One region of the Oceanobacillus phoenicis genome, then DNA from elsewhere that is predicted to be linked to it. Evidence: riboswitches for the same ligand, from Rfam matches in the RefSeq annotation. Region 1 holds a riboswitch; each other region holds the start of a gene.

Region 1 (6,640 bases):
ATTATTTCCCCCTTTTAAAAAACACAAAAATTAAAACACTTCTTATAGATTAAACGAAAACCCGTAAAGAATCTATAAAAATTTTTTAAAGTTTTTTGATAGATGGACTTAATTTCACAAGACAGCAGCATGAAGAGTCCTCCGATACTTAAGCAAACGAAGGACTCTAGACATTTATAAAACTATTCTTTTGCGTTTGGATACTAATCCATCATTCGTTTCTTAAAGGATAAGACTGTTAAAACAGCACCAACAACTACCCATGCTCCAATGATTGCAAATGGTAACAAGTAATCAGCAAAAGTACCATCGGTTATATTTGCTATTTCGAATAACTGAATAGCAGGAGTATACTCTAAAACTTTTAGAAAAGGATATTCTTCAGCAAATCCAATAAACATATTAGCCATTCCAAATATAAACATCACCGGCAAAATATAGATGGAAGCTTCTAAAACAGAACGAGTAATTAATCCTAACCACGTCCCTAGCGTGATAAAGAAAACGAGCGCTAACACAACTCCTAATGCAACCGGAATAAGATTAGAAGGTGAAAATCCCGAGATTAACATAGAAATATACGTAATTACCAATGTGATAACTAATGTTACTGTACTCTTTCCTGCTAATATCTCAGTGATTGTAGCTGGCGAAAGCATCAATCCACGAAGTGTATTCTTTTCCTTTTCTTCTGCTATGATCGCACATTGAAGAAAGGCACCTACCATAGATAAAGAAATGCTAATGATAAATATATGAATCTCTAATGGAACAACATCCATCCTTCCGTATATAAGCGCAAATACAAGTGGTAAGATAATCGTTGAAGAGACATACATATTACGATATAAGTCCTTTAAATCCTTTTGAAAAATTGCCATAAAACGTTTTACAGAAAAAGTCATACTAGTTCCCTCCCGGTTACTTCTACAAAAATATCTCCTAATGTCGGCTCTTTTGTACGAATAGTTTCCACACGATCTTCTGATATATATCGTTGAATGTCAGAGGCGATAGAAGGTTCTAATGGTAATTCCAATTCTCTACCATCCCTTAACTCTAGTAACACCTTCTCTTCACGATATTGCTTCTTTAAATTTTTGGGACTATCTAATAACTGTACAGATCCTTTATTCAAAAACGCTACACGATGACATAAATGATCCGCTTCTTCCATATCATGTGTTGTTAAAAATACCGTCGTACCTTGTTTATTCAATTCCTTTAATCCTTCATGAATATGCTTAGAGTTCACTGGATCTAATGCTGAGGTTGGCTCATCCAAGAATAATATTTCAGGTTTATGGAGTAATGCTCTTGCTAAAAGTACGCGTTGTGTCATACCTTTTGATAATTTCGCTACTTGTTGCTTTGTTTCTTTTTCTAAACGCACCATTTCTAATACTTCATGAATGCGGTTCTCTTTTACATCATATAACTGAGCATATGTTTTTAAATTATCATAGATAGTGAGACGGTTATATAGACCGCTATTATCTGTAACAACTCCAAATCGTTTACGTTGAGCTGGTGATTTTAATTGTTGAACTGGTACTCCAAATACTTTTGCTATTCCAGAAGTATGAGTTAATTGTCCAGTTAATATTTTTATTGTTGTTGTTTTTCCTGAACCACTTGGACCTAAAAAACCAAATGTTTCCCCTTTTTCGACTTGAAAATTTACATCGTTAAGTGCTTGCTTATTTTGATAAATTTTTTCTAAATGACTTACTTCAATGACTGAAGTCATATTATTCCCTCCTGAAAATCCAATTTTCATTTGCATCTTCAGAATACTGTTATATCAAGGTATTCGCACTAGATTTCCGATGAATGGAGTAAATAATCGGTTAAATGGAGTTTAATCGACTCCTAAAATTTGCTTTAATTCAACCATTTTTGTTTTTGATAAAGGTACTTGTGTTTTTTCTTTATCCTGTAACACAAGACTGTAACTATTTCTTGTCCACGTGATCACTTCTCGTACTTTTTGCAAATTTACAATATAAGATCGATGACATCGAAAGAAACCCTGATGTTCTAATTTCTCTTCTAATTGACGAAGTGTAAATGCTGTTCGGAACGATGACCCCTTCATATGTACTACAGCTTGACCTTCTTCGCTTTCAATGTAGTCAATCTCTGGAGGATCAAGAAGTACTATTTTGTCATTTACTTTAGATGGTATTTTATTTAGCTGGAAAGAAAAATCTTGTTTATCTAATCCTTCATCAGAAACATCGTCTATTTCTTGTTTCTCTTCATTTTCTGCCGTTTTTATTTCAACCGTTTGTAACCCCTCTTCATTAAGTCGATATACACTCTCTGCTAATGTAATTGCGCTTTCCATATTAGAAGTCAATATTAATACACCTTTATTATTCTTTTGCAGGTATTTTAAAACATGAACCAATACTCGTTTGGTCTCAAGGTCAACATTTAAATCTGGCTCTTCAAATAGAATAGCACTTGCATCTTGTATAATTATTTTCCCATACTGAACTCGTCTTTGTTCAGACTCTGTTAATTTATTTATGCGTTTATCCTTCACCTCATACAACTGTAATTTTTCAATCAAATCTTGATGATTGACATTCGTTTGATATAATTTTTCCATAAATCGAAAATATTCTTTTATATTCATCCGTTCGTAAAGGCCGTTATTCAATAATTGAAGTCCTAACGCTTGAAAATACTCCACTTTATCTTTTAATGAAATTCCATTTAATTCGATACTACCGTTATTGATTTTTTTATCTCCAACGATCATTTTGATTAACATCTGTCTAACATTTAAAGAGGAGTGAATAGCAACAACTTCTCCTTTTTGAATCGTTAGATTAAACGTCGAAAACAATATGTGGTCTCCATGTCGATATTCTATTTCTTTCAATTGAAGCATCTATCTAATCCCCTTTGAATACTAATTTTATCTACACTAGATGACAGAATTTATTTATTTTGTTACAGTTAATATGAAGTAAATAAATACGAAAAGCAACTACTAGGGGTGCCCAATAAGATGTGTGGGCTGAGAGGAAAGCACCTACTTTCCGACTCTTATGGACCTGATCTGGTTAATACCAGCGTAGGGAAGTAGTCAATAATTTTGATGATTACATTCTCAGTATACCAAAACCAGGTCCTTTAGTTGGGCTTGGTTTTTTTGTGTTTTGGAAAGGAGAGATAAAGTGAGAAACACCCGCGTCTTAACATTGATGGCTGTCCTTGTTGCCATCGGTACAATTGGTTCGCAGTTATTATGGTTCCCTGCTGGTGTCGCCCGTGCATATCCAGTACAACATGCAGTAAACGTTATCGCAGCAGTGTTACTTGGTCCAGGACCTGCTGTTGGGGTTGCTTTAATGATTGGTTTACTTCGGAATCTTTTAGGTCTAGGAACATTATTAGCTTTCCCAGGAGGAATGATTGGCGCTTTATTTGCTGGGATACTCTACCGAAAGTGGCGCTATCGTAGCTTAGCGGTTACCGGAGAAGTTCTTGGTACAGGAATTATTGGTTCTTTACTCGCAGTTCCCTTTGCGAATTTACTTATGGGATCAAGTGTAGGTGCAATCGCCTTTCTTCCGGCATTTTTTGTTAGCAGTGTTTCTGGAGCTTGTATAGGTTGGTTTATTCTATCTCGGGTTCATAAAACAAACTTCATGCAAATCCATACGTAGGAGGAATAGAATGAAATTTACTGAGGAGCTAAGACAAGAAAATGATGATGTATTTATGTTAATTAAGCAGCACCCGTTTGTAGATGGGATAGGAAAGGGAATACTACCATTACAGGCAGTTAGAAATTATATCCAAGCCGATTACGCTTATTTAAATGGATTTATGAAAACCATTGGCATGGCTATCGCCAATGCTGATGATCGTGATGATATTGCCTATTTCAATGAACTCATACAGTTCTCATTGCATGATGAAATTCAAGCACATCTTTGTTTCTGTAATTATATAGATGAGAATTATGAAGATTTACAAGGACATCCTTTACCACCTACAGGAGACCATTATGTAAAACACATGATGTATCATGCACAAACAGGATCTACTGGAGAAGCACTTAGCGCTCTATTGCCATGTCCTTGGACATATTATGAGATTGGCAAACATTTAAAAGATATGTATTGACCAACAGATGATCACTCGTTTCAAATATGGATTCAATGTTATGCAGATACGAAACAAGATATAGAGGAAATGTGTTCCCGGCTTGATCAACACGCTTTACATGCTTCTGAAAAAGAAAAGGCGAATATGAAAATTGCTTTCCGAAAGAGTTGTCAATTAGAATACTTATTTTGGGAAATGGCTATGTCCACTGAGAAGTGGCCGACACTGAAGGAGGATATAAAAAAATGAATAATGTATCATGTACATTAACGATTGCTGGCACTGACCCTAGTGGCGGAGCTGGAATACAAGCAGATTTAAAAACATTTCAAGAACTACAAACGTATGGCATGTCAGTGATTACTTCCGTAGTTGCTCAAAATACTACTGGTGTAACTTCTGTCCATCATATGCCTATTAATATGATTAAAGATCAACTTGAAGTCATTATGAGCGATATGCCGATTCATGCTCTTAAAACGGGCATGATTGCCAATAAACAAATGATGGAGGTAATCTCTAAAAAGATAGAGAAAATAGATGCTCCTTATGTTATGGACCCAGTTATGGTTGCAACAAGTGGTGACTCACTCATTGATAAAGAAGCTCGTTCATTTCTACGAGAATGTCTGCTCCCACAAACAACACTAGTGACTCCTAATATTCCAGAAGCAGAATTTATTACTGGTCTTTCGATTAAAACAACCGAAGATATGAAGGAAGCTGCAAAGTATATCGTCGATCATTTTAATGCGGATGCCGCACTTATAAAAGGAGGCCACATGGAAGGAGAAGCAGTAGACTTTCTATATGACGGATCTGCGATTCATACATTTTCAGCTAAACGAATCAATACAAGAAACACTCATGGTACGGGGTGCACCTATTCTGCTGCTATTACTAGTTATCTCGCTAAAGGATACCCTGTTGTAAAAGCAGTTCAGGAATCAAAGGAATTCGTTACTGCTGCAATATCCAAATCGTTTGAACTTGGTGCCGGGAATGGACCGACAAATCATTGGGCAATTCGGGAAAGATAAATAAGAAACTAAGGAGAGGGAGATAAATATGCAAGTCGATATTATTAAACAAGTTCGTGATACTAAACCACTCGTGCATCACTTAACCAATCAAGTAGTAATGAACTTCTCAGCAAATGGGTTACTTTCATTCGGCGGTTCACCAATTATGGCAAAAGCGATAGAAGAAGTAGAACAAATTGCAGCAATCTCAAATGCCATTTTAATTAATATCGGTACATTAACTTCCACTGAATTGGAATCGATGATAGCTGCTGGAAAAACAGCAAATAAACATAACATTCCTGTATTAATAGATCCTGTAGGTGTTGCTGCCACTTCTTTTAGACGCAAAGCTATTGATAAAATCTTAGAGGAAGTTCGACCGACTGTTATAAAGGGAAATGGTGGAGAATTAGCAAGTCTAGTGGATATCAAACTCGAAGCAAAAGGAGTTGACTCTATTGGTAAGGGTAATTTAGATGAAATTGCGCAAAGAGTAAGTGAAAAATATAACACTGCTGTTATTGTCACCGGAGAAACTGATGTTATTTATGTGGATAATCATTTGATTCATAATGGTACAGGACATCATTACCTAACATCCATAACAGGCTCTGGTTGTTTATTAGGTTCCATAATTGCAGCATGTCTAACTACAAAAGCATCATTGAAAGACCAATTAATTACAGCTGTTTCATTCTATGGACTTTCAGCTTCTTATGCAGCTGATCAAGAAAATGTTCATGGCCCAGGCAGTTTTTTACCTGTATTCATTGATTCTCTTTCAAAACTACCACAAGACCTAACGAAAGGAGCCTAATTCCTTATGAAATTCGAAAAACAAATGCTTCGGAAATATTTTATTATGGGAAGTCAAAACTGCCATAGAGACCCACGAGAGATTTTACAAGAGGCAGCAGCTTCAGGAATCACTGCTTTTCAATTCAGAGAAAAAGGTAAGAATTCTTTAACAGGAACTGCAAAAGTTGAGCTTGCAAAAGATTTAAAGAGTATTTGCTATGATTTTCAGATCCCTTTTATTATTAATGACGATGTAGATTTAGCAAAACAATTGGATGCAGATGGTATTCATGTCGGTCAAAATGATCAATCTGTGAAGGTTGTGCGGGAACAATTCCCAAATAAGATAATCGGATTGTCCATATCAACGAATAAAGAATTGAATCATAGCCCATTAGAAATGGTCGATTATATTGGAGCTGGACCAATATTTGATACAAATACAAAAGAGGATGCTAAAAAAGCGGTTGGACTTGAATGGATTCAACATTTAAAAAAACAACACCCTTCTCTACCATTAGTCGCAATTGGAGGAATTAATACTACAAATGCACAAGAAGTGATTCAAGCTGGAGCTGATGGTGTATCTTTTATTACCGCAATCACAGAAACAAATCATATTTTACAAGCAGTACAACAATTATAATTTGAAACTTCATGTAGTTGGTTTTTCCCTTTCTTCATTTATT
Region 2 (6,640 bases), 3.0 Mb from region 1:
ACGAATCGTATGTCCAGTTGGAGCAGTATCAAATATTAGTTTATCAAACTGGTTACCTTCTTCCAAAATGATGGAGATTAATTTATCAAATAAAGCAGCCTCGTCTGCACCAGGAGAAGCTTTTGCCGTATCCAACTGTCGGTTAACCTCATCAATCATCCCGACATGAACCACTCCTTGGATATTTTCTTTCACGGATCGGATATAAGTATCTGTCTCTATTTCAGGGTCAATCTCCAGACCATAAAGGGAATCAGCTAATTTCTTTATTTTTCCACCTATTGTGGTTTGAAATATATCCCCTACATTATGTGCAGGGTCAGTGGATATAAGTAATGTTTTATTACCCTCTTTTGCTAACTTCCAAGCGATTGCAGCAGCAGAACTAGACTTACCTACTCCACCCTTCCCTCCTACAAAAATGATGCGTTTGTGTAACACTTCCATTCCAAATTCCCCTTTCTTCTATTAGCAACAACGAATACCACTTAATGGAGATTTATCCATTCCCATTCGCAAATGCCAGTCATGAAAATCTTCAATAATGTAAGGGTACAACTCCAACGTATAGTAGTATACTGGATTCGGAATTCCTAGCATCTCCGAATAAAGTAATAACAAGAAGAAATCATCCTCATTTCGTAATTCTCTAGCTACTTCTTGTCGATGCGGCAAACTAATGACTTCCTCGTAATAATAAATTAGTTTTTTGATTTTTTCCAACATCATTATGAGCGCTCCTTTCTTCTACAGAAAAAATGAAAATACTGCCTCAAACCAGTACAACACGTAATTATTGTTCCAGTTTTTGAGGCAGTATCATCAACGTTACTCTATATCGAATGGATCATCTTGTTTTTTCGTTAATTCATGAAAGGCGGTGAAAGCTATCCAAATTGCAAATACAAAAATGATTGCTCCTAATACAAACAATAACATATTAGATCCAGTTCCAAACCAAGACCACTCAAAGAATACTTGTTGGAACATCGCAAACAAGGTCATGAATATAACAAAAATCATCGGGATGAGTGTAACAAGATAGTTACTTCCTCTACGTTTTAACCAAATCGAAATAAGGAATAAACTTATTGCTGCTAAAAGTTGATTGGCAGTCCCAAATAATGGCCATATGAGATAACCACCAGATCCAAATCCGTTCGGTCCTTCTGGAATCAATACTAGAGCTGTACTGGACAACACTGCAACCGAGGTAGCAACATGTGTTTTTGTTAATGGTTTAATCTTATATTCAATTCCTAATTCTGCGATGATATAACGCATAAGACGTACGGATGTATCTAATGTTGTTGCTGCAAAACTAACAACAATAATCGATACTATTGTTGTAGCTATATCAGTCGGGATCCATAATCCTTGTGCTAGATTAGCCGCACCTTCAATAAAATTACCTAATCCTATCGCGTTGGCGTCTGAAAATGAAGCGTATGCTTGAGAAAATGCATCTGTATTCGCAAATAACGTACCAACCGCAAGTATAGATACAAGAGCGAGTACTCCTTCACCTACAGCTCCAAAGTAGCCTACAAATCTTGCATCCGTTTCTTTATTTAATTGTTTCGATGATGTTCCTGATGATACCAATCCATGGAAACCGGAGATAGCTCCACATGCTATGGTGATAAATAGTAATGGTAATAGACTTTTATCTGGACTCTCATTAATTGGTGGCGCTGTAATACTAGGATTGGTGAAAATTAGACCTAAATAGAGAATACCTAACCCAACTACCAATTGATGCGAATTAATAAAATCTCTTGGTTGTAATAATTTCCATACTGGCAATGTCGAAGCAATATAAACATATACCATTAGAATGACAATCCAAATTAAAAATGCTGTGGATACACTTCCTAATCCAAATAACCCAGCTCCATCTTCTCCTCCCATAAAACGGACAAGATCAATTTGTAAAAAATCAAATCTACTTGCTAAAATTGCTGTTAAATACATAACAGCAAGCGCAACAAGTGAAGGAACTAACATTTTTTTACTTCGTTTATAAGCAGCATATCCAATCCAAATTGCTAGAGGTATTTGAATAAACACTGGCAAAACACTAGATGGATAACTAATAAATAAATTGGAAATCACCCATGCAAATACTGCATTTACCATTAAAACTAATATTAATATTATAAATAAAAATAATAGCTTTCCCCTTCTACCAATTAACTTATCTGCAATCGTACCAACGGAATATCCTTTATTCCGGACAGATAATGCTAATGTTCCAAAATCATGAACACCTGCAGCAAATACCGTACCTAAGACTACCCATAGAAATGCAGGTAACCACCCCCAGTAAATTGCAATCGCAGGACCAAGTATTGGCGCAGCACCTGCTACTGAGGTAAAATGATGTCCCCAAAGAACAAACTTATTTGTCGGAACATAATCAACACCGTCCTTATAGCGATGCGCGGGAGTGACATAGTTTGGGTCTAATCGAAAAATCTTTTCTGCTACAAACTTTGAATAATAACGATAGCCCAATATAAAAATAATAATACCGATTAAAGCAACAACAATAGCATTCAATTGTATACCTCCCCTTAAAACCATTATTTGTATCAACTTATGTGTAAGCGCTTTTATTTAGTACAACCATACTATTTCGAACTAGTTTTTTTATGTACTATCTACTTGCAAATTTCAAAATATCAATTGTCATCACCTCTGTTATTCTATTATTAGAATTATTCTAACATATTCGACAAATTTGTATAACCTATTTTTACATTATTTCAATAAAAAATGCCTTTACACGTTCAGTAATCTTCAATTATTAATGAAATTGAAGTTACGAAACAAGTAAAGACATCGTAATTTTATTGTCGTATCACAATTCTATAAGAAGATAACTCCTACGATTGTTGCTATAATCAATCCGACTATTACTGGAATGAAATTCTTTCGGACCAAATCCATTACAGATACTCCACAAAAACCTGCTATTGCAATTAATGACGACCAAGCAACAATGGTGCCGCCACCTGTCCATATAGCTCCTAGTTGACCAATACTAGCCAGTGTAGCTGCATCCACTCCACTTGTCTGAAGCGAAGCGGCTAAAGCGCCCGTTAAAGGCAATCCTGAAAAACCAGAACCGTCTAACCCAGTAATAATTCCAATGATTAATACACTGAAAGCAACTAAAAATGAGCTTTCTGGTAAATATTGTTGAATGGAAGCAACAATATCAAATAGTAAGGCAGGCCCTTCTTCTACACCTAATATTCTACCTGAAAACTCCGGACTACCAAGAAAGAAGAAACCAGCAATAGGTATAACTGGCCCCATAGCCTTAAAAGCAAATACAAAACCATTTGTAATATGACTTCCTACATAATCTAGTGCGTTTTGTTTTCCAAACGCAATTGTTGAAAGCAATAACAATATTACTGCAACTCCACCAACAAAAGCAGCCCCATCACCACCTACTAATTCTGTATTGGCAATAAATTTACCGTACATCATATACACGACTACAGCTAACAGAGCAATTGGTACAATAATCGCAAATAGTTTACTCCATGTTTGCAACTGTTTCGTTTTAGGCTGGTGTACAGAATGCTCCGACTGTTGCAGTTGTTTTAGCTCCCTTTCGTTTTCCGGATCATTTTTCGAGCGAATATGCTTGCGATAAAGTATATATGCAATTGCAATGGCAACTCCGCCGGCAACTAATGAGAGAATAAGTGAACGATCCGCAACGATACTTGTATCTAAATTTGCAGCAGTTGCCGATAGATTTGGAGCAACTTGAACGATATAATCAGATGATAATGCCATTCCTTGACCGGCAATTGCAATAGCAACTGCGGCTACCATTGCCGGTAACCCCGCTCTAATTGCAGCAGGAACCAATAATGCACAAATTAACGGCACTGCTGGAGTCGGCCAGAAGAATAGTGAAATTACATAGGTTACCCCTATTAATACAAAAAATGATACGTGGCCATTTACCATTACTCTTTGTATTGGCTGTATCATTCGTACATCTGCTCCAAGGTCTTTTAAGGAATGTAATAAGGCAAGCATAAACGTAATAATCAAAAATATACTAAATAATTCTTGTGCGGCAACTAGATTTGCATGAAAGATTGCTGTAAATCCTGAAACGATACTGCCATTAAATACCCATGACAATATAAAAGTTCCTAACAAGGTCGGCAGTACAATCCCTTTCCTGAAAATCATTGTGATGATAATTACGAGTGTAAACACCCCATAAATGAAGTGCGCCAGGGTTAATGTCATCTTACATTCTTCCTCTCCTTGAATGTACTATAACCTATGCAAACAGAAGAATTTTCGCTACTGTAACCTTCTTCACTTAATAACAAAAGTCTGAGAACTCTTGGTCCTCAGACTTTTGTTTGTGTGAGCAAATTGCCTACTTTGTATGAAGTAATGTTTTTGGTTGCTTATGAAATAAAAAGAATACTGCTAATGCACTCAGTATAAAAGAAGGTAACATATACGAGCCGTTATATAAGAGAGAATATAGCCATACTGGTTGACCTTCTACGGCAGATTCAAAGAATACAACCCCAGCAATATAATGTGCAATAAATCGTGCAAATGAGCCGATAAATACTCCTAGAGTAATTAAGAATAAGTATGATTTGATCTTATTTTCTCGTACATTTTTTTGTACTGATTTTGCTACAACTCCCGCTAGACCAATGACAGTAAATGCAATGGCGTAATCAATGAATCCTTGCAATGGCACCAATACAAATGCAGTACCTACAGCAATTTGTAACATACCCCATAGAAACCCTGATAATAAGCCACCTTTTAGCCCCCAACGGAATGCAACAATAAATATTGGAATCATAGCAAAATCGATTGATCCACCTTGTGGCCATAGTTTTATTTGCAATGGAATTAAATCTAGTAATAGTGCAAGCGCCGAAAATACAGCAACCTCAACTAAAAATAACGTCTTTTTTGTTGTCATTATCTACTCTCTCCTTTACGGTCAGAAATCGTTTATTTACACAACAAAAAAGTAATGCCAAGGGGAAGCTTCTTGATGGGACTGCGTCATACAGTCTTTGCTCCGCTCACACATTACTACTATCCATCAAAAAGACTACAATCCCTACGCTAGTACTAACTAACAGGTTCAAAGGGTCAGAACAATCAATGTCCACTCTCAGCCATATGGCTCCCCTTGCAGGCTTTTTCTATTTACTTTTTTGCTATATTTTATTGTACGTTAATCTGGTTATTTATACAATAGTTTATAATTGAAGAAATGTCTCAACATCTTCCACACATAAGGAAATTGCCTCTTCCCAAAAATCGGATTTCGTCAAATCAACATGTAAATGTTTTTGTGCCAATTCCTCTACAGACATTCTTCCGGTATCCCTTAGTAAAGCTATATAATCATCTTCAAAATTCCCGCCTTGTTCTTGGGCATGTTTATAGATTCCCAGACTAAATAAATATCCGAATGTATACGGGAAGTTATAAAAAGGTACTCCAGTTATATGAAAGTGCATTTTTGAAGCCCAGAAATTTGGATCGTATTCATCAAGCTTATCGCAGTATGCTTCTTTCTGTGCTTCTACCATCAATTGATTTAAGCGTTCTGTCGATACCATACCTTTTTTTCTTTCTTCATAAAAACGTGTCTCAAACAAAAATCTGGAATGTATATTCATAAAAAATGCAATACTACGCTGAATTTTCAATTCGAGTTGGGATCTCTTTTCTTCTTTTGTTGCTGCAGATTGTACAGATGCATCTGCAACTATCATTTCTGCAAAGGTAGATGCTGTTTCCGCTACATTCATAGCATATCTTTGATTTAATCCATTAACATCGTTCATTACATGTTGGTGATAAGCATGTCCGAGTTCATGAGCCAACGTCGCGATATTAGAAGACGTTCCAGAATAAGTCATAAAAATTCTTGTTTGCTCACTGTTTGGAAAACTTGTACAAAAACCTCCAGGACGTTTTCCTGGTCGATCTTCTGCTTCTATCCAATTTTTTTCAAAAGCCATTTGAGCAAAGTCTGCCATTTTAGGACTAAATTTCGCAAAATGATTAACGATAAATGCAGCACCTTCTGAATAACTTTTCTTTTCCTCCGCTTTGCCAATCGGAGCACCAATGTCATAAACAGTTAATTTATCTAGCTCCAGTAATTCAGCTTTCTTATCTAAGTATTTTACAAAATACTGTTTATTTCTTTCTATTGCTCCCCACATTGCATCGAGTGTTTCTTGTTTCATACGATTTTTCTCTAACGGTTCTTTTAGAACATTATCCCATCCGTAATGCTTGTAGGTTTGTAGTCGAAACCCTGCCAGATGATTTAATGTTTGGCTGATTAAATCTGCTTCTTTTTTCCACGTTTTAGATATTTGATCAAATACATACTTTCTGTTTTCACGTTCTGGATGATTTACTTTATTTGCAGCCTGTCCAACTGAGTACGCCTTTATTTCTCCATCTTCTTCAAGTTCAACATTCATTTTGCCAACAATCGTACTATACATTTGATTCCAAGCATGATATCCATCAACAGAAAGATCGTTTTTTAACATTTCCACTTCTTGAGATAATTGTTTTTGTGCTGCTTCTCTTTTTTCAT
Region 3 (6,640 bases), 3.8 Mb from region 1:
TTTACACGAAGCTGTTATGGGTTGATTATATTAACCACAATTTATAAGTAGTTCACTTATTATTACAATTTATTACAATTAGTATATTTAAAAGTCTGCTAGATTTGTTGCTTTTCCGAAAGCCATATTTCAAACGTATAGGACATTTCCCAGAATGCAAGCTCATATTCTTTCGCGATAATAAATTGTGCTTTGATTTTTTCCTTCTCTGCTTCTCCTGCTTGTTCAGCTAATGTATCGAGCAGATCAATCATTTCTTGTGTGGATTCTTGGAACCAGTCACTCCCATAGGTGTTCAACCAGTTCTGGTAAATTTTCTCCTTTGGCTTCGCATCGTTGTAGGTCAAACCAATATCTGCATACAACCAATAACATGGTAGCATTGCAGCTACAATTTGAGCTAAACTTCCGGACAACGACGCGCGGTATAAATGTGATGTATATGCGTAGGCAGTTGGTGCTGGTTTGAAATTCTCGATTTCAGCTTCTGTAATTTGTAAAATTTCTGCGTGCTCCTTATGCACCGTAAGTTCTGCTTCAGCTGTCTTCTTTGCTTTTTCAGCCAATTTAGCAGCAACATGAAAGTCATCTGAATGGGCAGCCGCAAAAGCATGCACCTTGCCGTAATGCTTCAAATAATAGATATCCTGCAGAATATAATTTTTGAATGTTTCAAATGGCAAATCACCACTTACAATCCCCTGTACAAATGGATGATTTAAACTTAACTCCCAGCTCTCTTTCGTTGCCTCTCGCAATGACTCTGAAAAACGCATAGAGAATCCTCCTTAATTTTTGTTTAATAGCCTACTTCTACAACAGCATTAACAATATACATTAAATCATTTTTATCCTGCTGATCTTCCAGAAAAATCCCACTAGTAGTTGCCAGGCCTCCAGGTAAGATCTCAACAGTGACTGTACCATAAGGAATTAATTGTTTTATTTTGTCGTGATCCAATTTTTCCAGATCCAATGGGATGCCCAGTTTTACATGTACCTTCATCTTATCTAAGTCACCATCTGGTAGAATTTTCTTCATTCCTGGCATAGAATTGGTATGGATTGCATTCATCACAGCTCTTTCTGATGCAATATTCACGTTCTGTCCATGTACATCTACGCCTGTTCTTGTCTCGATAAAGAGAAGATTTTCCAATTGCTTTTCCTCCTTCCATATTGTTACAAATCCTTATAGTTCGTGAACTTGTTTGTATTTTCCTACTTTTTCATCGGATAGAAAGTATAATTCATCGAGTAATGCCGGAATAAATGTTCCAGGCCCAGATGCTTTTTCCATTGCTAATTCAGCTGCAATACCATAACTTGTCACAGCATATATACCTGCTTGATAAAAGTCATCAACTACACTTATAAAAGGTCCAACAAAAGATGAAAGTAAACAGCCACTAGCCGTAATGTTTTGTAGCATTTCATGCCCGTTTTTACATAACGCAGTTCGCCTACCATCTGTCACAACGTCAACTTTCCCAGTTGAGATGACAACCGTATCATATTTTTTAGCGACTGTTTTTGCGATTTCTGGATCGTTTTCTTGAATAATGGAATCTGGCCCCTTTGTTTTTTCTAACTTACCCGCCAACACAGCTATTTCCCCAGCATTAGCACGTATTGTAGCTAGCTTTACCTTTTTAAGTATGTCATCAATGATCTCCGTCCGAAAATCTGTACCTCCAACTGCAATGGGGTCAAGAATAACTGGAACCCCATTCTTGTTTGCTTCCATTCCAGCTTTTAACATTGCTTCTCCCCGGTCTTCCGTTAATGTCCCCAGGTTTAGCACTACTGCATCGGCCATTTCTCCATACTTTTTAGCTTCTCTTGGAGTATGAGACATCGCAGGTGACGCTCCGATAGCGATTAAACCATTAGCAGAAAAATTAGATGCAACTTCATTGGTAATATTAAAAATAAACGGTTTATTTTCTTTAATCTTAGCAATAGCATCCACCAAAAATTCTCCTCTCCTATTAATTTAGAATAAAGAACAAAAAAACCACCCCAAAATGGAGTGGTTATATATACAGCTACAGAATAGGTATAGTCGCCAACTCCACTTTCCTACGCTGGTATTAACCAGTTCAGGTTCAAAGGGATTAAGAAATGAATCTTATCTCAGCCAATTGGCACCCCTAGTGGATTTTTATTTATTCTACCTATATCTTATTTCATTTTTTCTTAAAAGTAAAATTATTCATATGAGTCAATTTTCATCGATACTTAAGTTTTTATTATTTTATTAAAATGTTCGGATTATAACAATGACCTGGTTTGATCGTAATGGAAGTTGGCGGTATCGGTATGATGAAACTTAAAAAAACATAACACTTAAATGTACGCACAAATGTAGATTTTCTAACTGAGACTAATTTAAATTAGCAACTCGTTTAGCGATATTAGATTGTCATATCAACGTTTACTAGCATTTTTTTATAAAAACAAACGACGAAATAAAAAAAGTTTTAAAAAGGTATTGCTTTTTTATAGTTCTATGGATATAATATTACTTGTCCTTGTTTTTAAGGATTGTCTGGTAGCGATAGCGAGAAGGTCACACCTGTTCCCATGCCGAACACAGAAGTTAAGCTTTTCAGCGCCGATGGTAGTTGGGGTTATACCCCTGCAAGAGTAGGACGCCGCCAGACAAGGATAATTTATCCTTAGATTGGATAGAATATGTTAGTATAACACATAGAAGTGTACGACCATATTTTCCCATATCATAATGCATATCGCGGGGTGGAGCAGTCTGGTAGCTCGTTGGGCTCATAACCCAAAGGTCGCAGGTTCAAATCCTGCCCCCGCAACCAAATTATTTATAGTAAATAACTATTACTAAGATCCAGATTCACCATTGAAATACTGGATACCATACATAAGTAAAAAAAGTTGGTCCGGTAGTTCAGTTGGTTAGAATGCCTGCCTGTCACGCAGGAGGTCGCGGGTTCGAGTCCCGTCCGGACCGCCATGAAAATTATATTAGAAATTGTAGAGCACATGGTTTTAATTAAAACCTGTGTTTTTTTAGTTTGTGGACATAATTTAGTCGTCCAATTTTTTTCTTTTTTCTTTTGTTTTTGCTATGATAGTTGGTAGTGAATACAAAGAATGGTGATTTTAAATGGATGAGTTTTCTTTTATAGATTCGATTAAGCCGACATTTTATCAGCAGTCTTCTCTTGTAAAAGGAATTGGAGATGATGCTGCTGTCTTTCGAAGTTCGATGGATATTGTTACAGCAGTAGATACCTTTGTAGAGGACGTACATTTCTCTCGTTCTACTATGGAACCATTTCATATCGGTTATCGTGCATTAGGAGCAAATATAAGTGATTTAGCAGCAATGGGAGCTTTACCTAGTTTTTATTTAGTTTCTATTGTTATACCAAAGAATTGGACTGAAGAGGAGCTATCTCAGATATATTTAGGTATGGATGATTTAGCTTCGAAGTATCACATGGATATTATTGGTGGAGACACTGTTTCTGGTAAACAATTAACAATCTCTATTACTGTGATTGGATATACGAATACAAACAAAGCTCGATATCGTCGGCATGCAAAAGAAGGAGATATTGTTTTTGTTACGGGTACGTTAGGGGACTCTCAAGCAGGGTTTCATATCTTGTCCAATGAAAATAATTATGTTGATCAAGATTTTTATATAAGTCGACATCGAAAACCCGAACCGAGAGTGGCTTTTGCACTAGCTTTAGAAAAACTGGACAGAGTATCTTTAAATGATGTTAGTGATGGCATTGCTAATGAGGCAAGTGAAATTGCAGAAGCTTCTAATGTATCTATTGTTATAAGCGAAAATGACATACCAGTTGCACGTTCTTTTTATCAATTTACGAATGAGCAACAATACCATTGGAAATTATCTGGTGGTGAAGATTTTGAACTTCTAGGAACAGTAGATAAGCACGATTGGAATGTAGTAAAAAAAGCTGCTGAGGAAACAAACACCCAATTAACGATAATTGGTAATGTTGTAGAAGAAAACAAACATCCTGTTTATATAGAAGATAATGATGTGCGTAAAGTGCTTAAAAAAAGCGGATATACACATTTGAAGTAGGTGAATTAGATGAAAATACAGCTTCATTCTCCGGAAGAGACAAAAACTTTCGGGGAGAGACTAGCAAGGTTGCTGCATCCTGGTGATGTCATTACGTTAGAAGGTCAGCTAGGTGCCGGTAAAACAACGTTTACGAAAGGAATTGCTTCTGGATTAGAAGTGAAGCGTTATATTACGAGTCCTACGTTTACAATAGTGAAAGAATATCGTGGTAAAATGCCTTTATATCATATGGATGTCTATCGTTTGGAGGATTCACTCGAAGATATTGGTTTTGATGAATATTTTCATAGCAATGGAATCTCTGTAGTGGAGTGGGCAGGCTTTATTGAGCCATACTTACCCGAGAATCGTTTAGATATTTCCATCCATTACACAGAAGATGAAGATATCCGTGAAATTTATTTGAATCCGTATGGGTCCCATTTTGAACAAGTAGTAAATGAATTACAAGGTTAGGAGTTTATGTATGAATATACTTGCAATCGATACTTCCAATCAAGTATTAGGTGTGGCATTATTAAAGAATGGAGAGATAATTGCTGAACTTACAACTAATCTCGCAAAGAATCATTCCGTTCGTTTAATGCCTGCTATAGAAAGTCTTATGTATCAAGTATCTATGCAACCAGAAGATCTTGATCGGATTGTTGTAGCAAAAGGGCCTGGCTCATATACTGGAGTAAGAATTGGCTTATCTACTGCAAAGACAATGGCATGGGCATTACAAATACCAGTAGTAGGTGTCTCCAGTTTAGAGGTACTAGCATATCAAGGAAAGTTCTTTAATGGAATTATATGCCCTTTCTTTGATGCGAGAAGAGGATTGGTGTTTACTGGTGGATATCAATTTAACGATAATAAAATTGAAAAAGTGATTGAAGAAGAAAATTTACTTATGACTGCCATGCTTGATAAGTTAAAAAAGCAGGGTGAAAATGTAGTATTCTTAAGTCCAGATATGGATCAATTTAAAGAAATAATTAAAGAGGAATTAGGAGATTTAGCAATTATTCCTGAATCTGTATATCAGCTTCCAAAAGCTTCGCACCTAGGGCTTGCAGGAATGAATATAGAACCGAAAGACATTCATGAGCTCGTTCCAAACTATTTACGTTTAGCAGAGGCAGAAGCAAATTGGCAAAAAAGCCAAAAGGAACGTCAATTGAATGACTAATTTAACCATTCGTCCAATGGAACTTACTGATGTACCTGAAGTTTTACTTGTAGAAAATGCATGTTTTCAAACACCTTGGACAACGGATATTTTCTATCAAGAAATAATCGAAAATGCACATGCGTATTATTATGTCGTTGAAATAGAACATACAATTGTTGGTTATATTGGTTCGTGGATGGTGCTAGATGATGCTCAAATAACGAACTTTGCTATTTTACCAAGTTACCGAAGAAATAAATTAGGTGAAAAGTTATTTCGTTATGTGATGCAGCTTGCCATATCAAAAGGAGTAGAGCGTCTTTCACTAGAAGTGCGCGTATCAAATATAGCCGCGCAGTCCTTATATAGAAAATTTGGTTTAGTTCCTGGTGGTATTCGTAAGAGGTATTATACGGATAATCATGAGGATGCCATCGTGATGTGGGTGAATTTAAAATGAAAAAAGAAACAATTATATTAGGTATAGAGACTAGTTGTGATGAGACTGCGGCCTCTGTAGTAAAAGGTGGTAGAGAGATTCTAGCCAATGTAGTTGCATCACAAATCGAAAGTCATAAACGCTTTGGCGGAGTTGTTCCAGAAATTGCTTCAAGACACCATGTTGAACAAATTACACTTGTGCTTGAACAGGCAATTACGGAAGCTAATGTTACCTGGGAAGAAATAGATGCAATCGCAGTTACCGAGGGACCTGGATTAGTTGGAGCTTTATTAGTAGGTGTGAATGCAGCGAAAGCATTAGCTTTCGCTAAAAAGAAACCATTAGTAGGGGTGCATCATATTGCTGGTCATATTTATGCAAACCGTTTAGAGAATGAATTCGAATTTCCAATGTTAGCTCTGATTGTTTCTGGTGGACATACAGAATTAGTTCTAATGAAAGATCATGATGATTATGAATTAATAGGTGAGACCAGAGATGATGCCGCAGGAGAAGCATATGATAAGGTAGCTCGTATGCTGGATTTACCGTATCCAGGCGGTCCGCAAATTGATCGTTTAGCTGCTGAAGGTAAAGAGTCGATTGATTTTCCGCGTGCTTGGCTAGAAGCAGATAGTTATGATTTTAGTTTTAGCGGTTTAAAATCAGCAGTGATAAATAAAATACACAATGCGAAACAGCGTGGATTGACTTTGGATGCAGAAGATATTGCAGCTAGTTTTCAAGCGAGTGTTGTGGAAGTACTGACAGAAAAAACATATCGTGCAGCGAAAGAATATAACGTAAAACAAGTTATTGTAGCAGGTGGAGTAGCTGCTAATACAGGGTTAAGAAAAAGTCTGGAGAAACGTTTTTCAGATGAAAGTTTTCCTTTATATATTCCACCAATTCAGCTATGTACAGATAATGCAGCAAT

Evidence for each region. Region 1 has a riboswitch for thiamine pyrophosphate ahead of thiW (energy coupling factor transporter S component ThiW). Riboswitches for the same ligand answer to the same signal wherever they lie in the genome.
Region 2: another riboswitch for thiamine pyrophosphate. It lies ahead of thiT (energy-coupled thiamine transporter ThiT); the one in region 1 lies ahead of thiW (energy coupling factor transporter S component ThiW).
Region 3: another riboswitch for thiamine pyrophosphate. It lies ahead of thiM (hydroxyethylthiazole kinase); the one in region 1 lies ahead of thiW (energy coupling factor transporter S component ThiW).

The regions. Positions count from the first base shown of each region.
Region 1 is NZ_JBDFME010000001.1:169,892-176,531, forward strand. Features, by position in the region: gene ABC346_RS00920 (ABC transporter permease) at 204-905, opposite strand; gene ABC346_RS00925 (ABC transporter ATP-binding protein) at 902-1,750, opposite strand; gene ABC346_RS00930 (LytTR family transcriptional regulator DNA-binding domain-containing protein) at 1,862-2,902, opposite strand; TPP riboswitch at 2,997-3,112, shown strand; gene thiW (energy coupling factor transporter S component ThiW) at 3,192-3,683, shown strand; partial or broken gene tenA (thiaminase II) at 3,739-4,377, shown strand; gene thiD (bifunctional hydroxymethylpyrimidine kinase/phosphomethylpyrimidine kinase) at 4,374-5,168, shown strand; gene thiM (hydroxyethylthiazole kinase) at 5,197-5,970, shown strand; gene thiE (thiamine phosphate synthase) at 5,977-6,597, shown strand.
Region 2 is NZ_JBDFME010000001.1:3,129,851-3,136,490, forward strand. Features, by position in the region: gene ABC346_RS15735 (ArsA family ATPase) at 1-447, opposite strand, end outside; gene ABC346_RS15740 (cory-CC-star protein) at 469-726, opposite strand; gene ABC346_RS15745 (carbon starvation CstA family protein) at 829-2,562, opposite strand; gene ABC346_RS15750 (hypothetical protein) at 2,872-4,284, opposite strand; gene thiT (energy-coupled thiamine transporter ThiT) at 4,421-4,990, opposite strand; TPP riboswitch at 5,114-5,217, opposite strand; gene ABC346_RS15760 (M3 family oligoendopeptidase) at 5,277-6,640, opposite strand, start outside.
Region 3 is NZ_JBDFME010000001.1:3,945,304-3,951,943, reverse strand. Features, by position in the region: gene tenA (thiaminase II) at 99-776, opposite strand; gene ABC346_RS19765 (Lin0512 family protein) at 800-1,159, opposite strand; gene thiM (hydroxyethylthiazole kinase) at 1,193-1,972, opposite strand; TPP riboswitch at 2,063-2,165, opposite strand; rRNA gene rrf (5S ribosomal RNA) at 2,551-2,666, shown strand; tRNA gene ABC346_RS19750 (tRNA-Met) at 2,755-2,831, shown strand; tRNA gene ABC346_RS19745 (tRNA-Asp) at 2,913-2,989, shown strand; gene thiL (thiamine-phosphate kinase) at 3,143-4,102, shown strand; gene tsaE (tRNA (adenosine(37)-N6)-threonylcarbamoyltransferase complex ATPase subunit type 1 TsaE) at 4,112-4,561, shown strand; gene tsaB (tRNA (adenosine(37)-N6)-threonylcarbamoyltransferase complex dimerization subunit type 1 TsaB) at 4,572-5,279, shown strand; gene rimI (ribosomal protein S18-alanine N-acetyltransferase) at 5,272-5,721, shown strand; gene tsaD (tRNA (adenosine(37)-N6)-threonylcarbamoyltransferase complex transferase subunit TsaD) at 5,718-6,640, shown strand, end outside.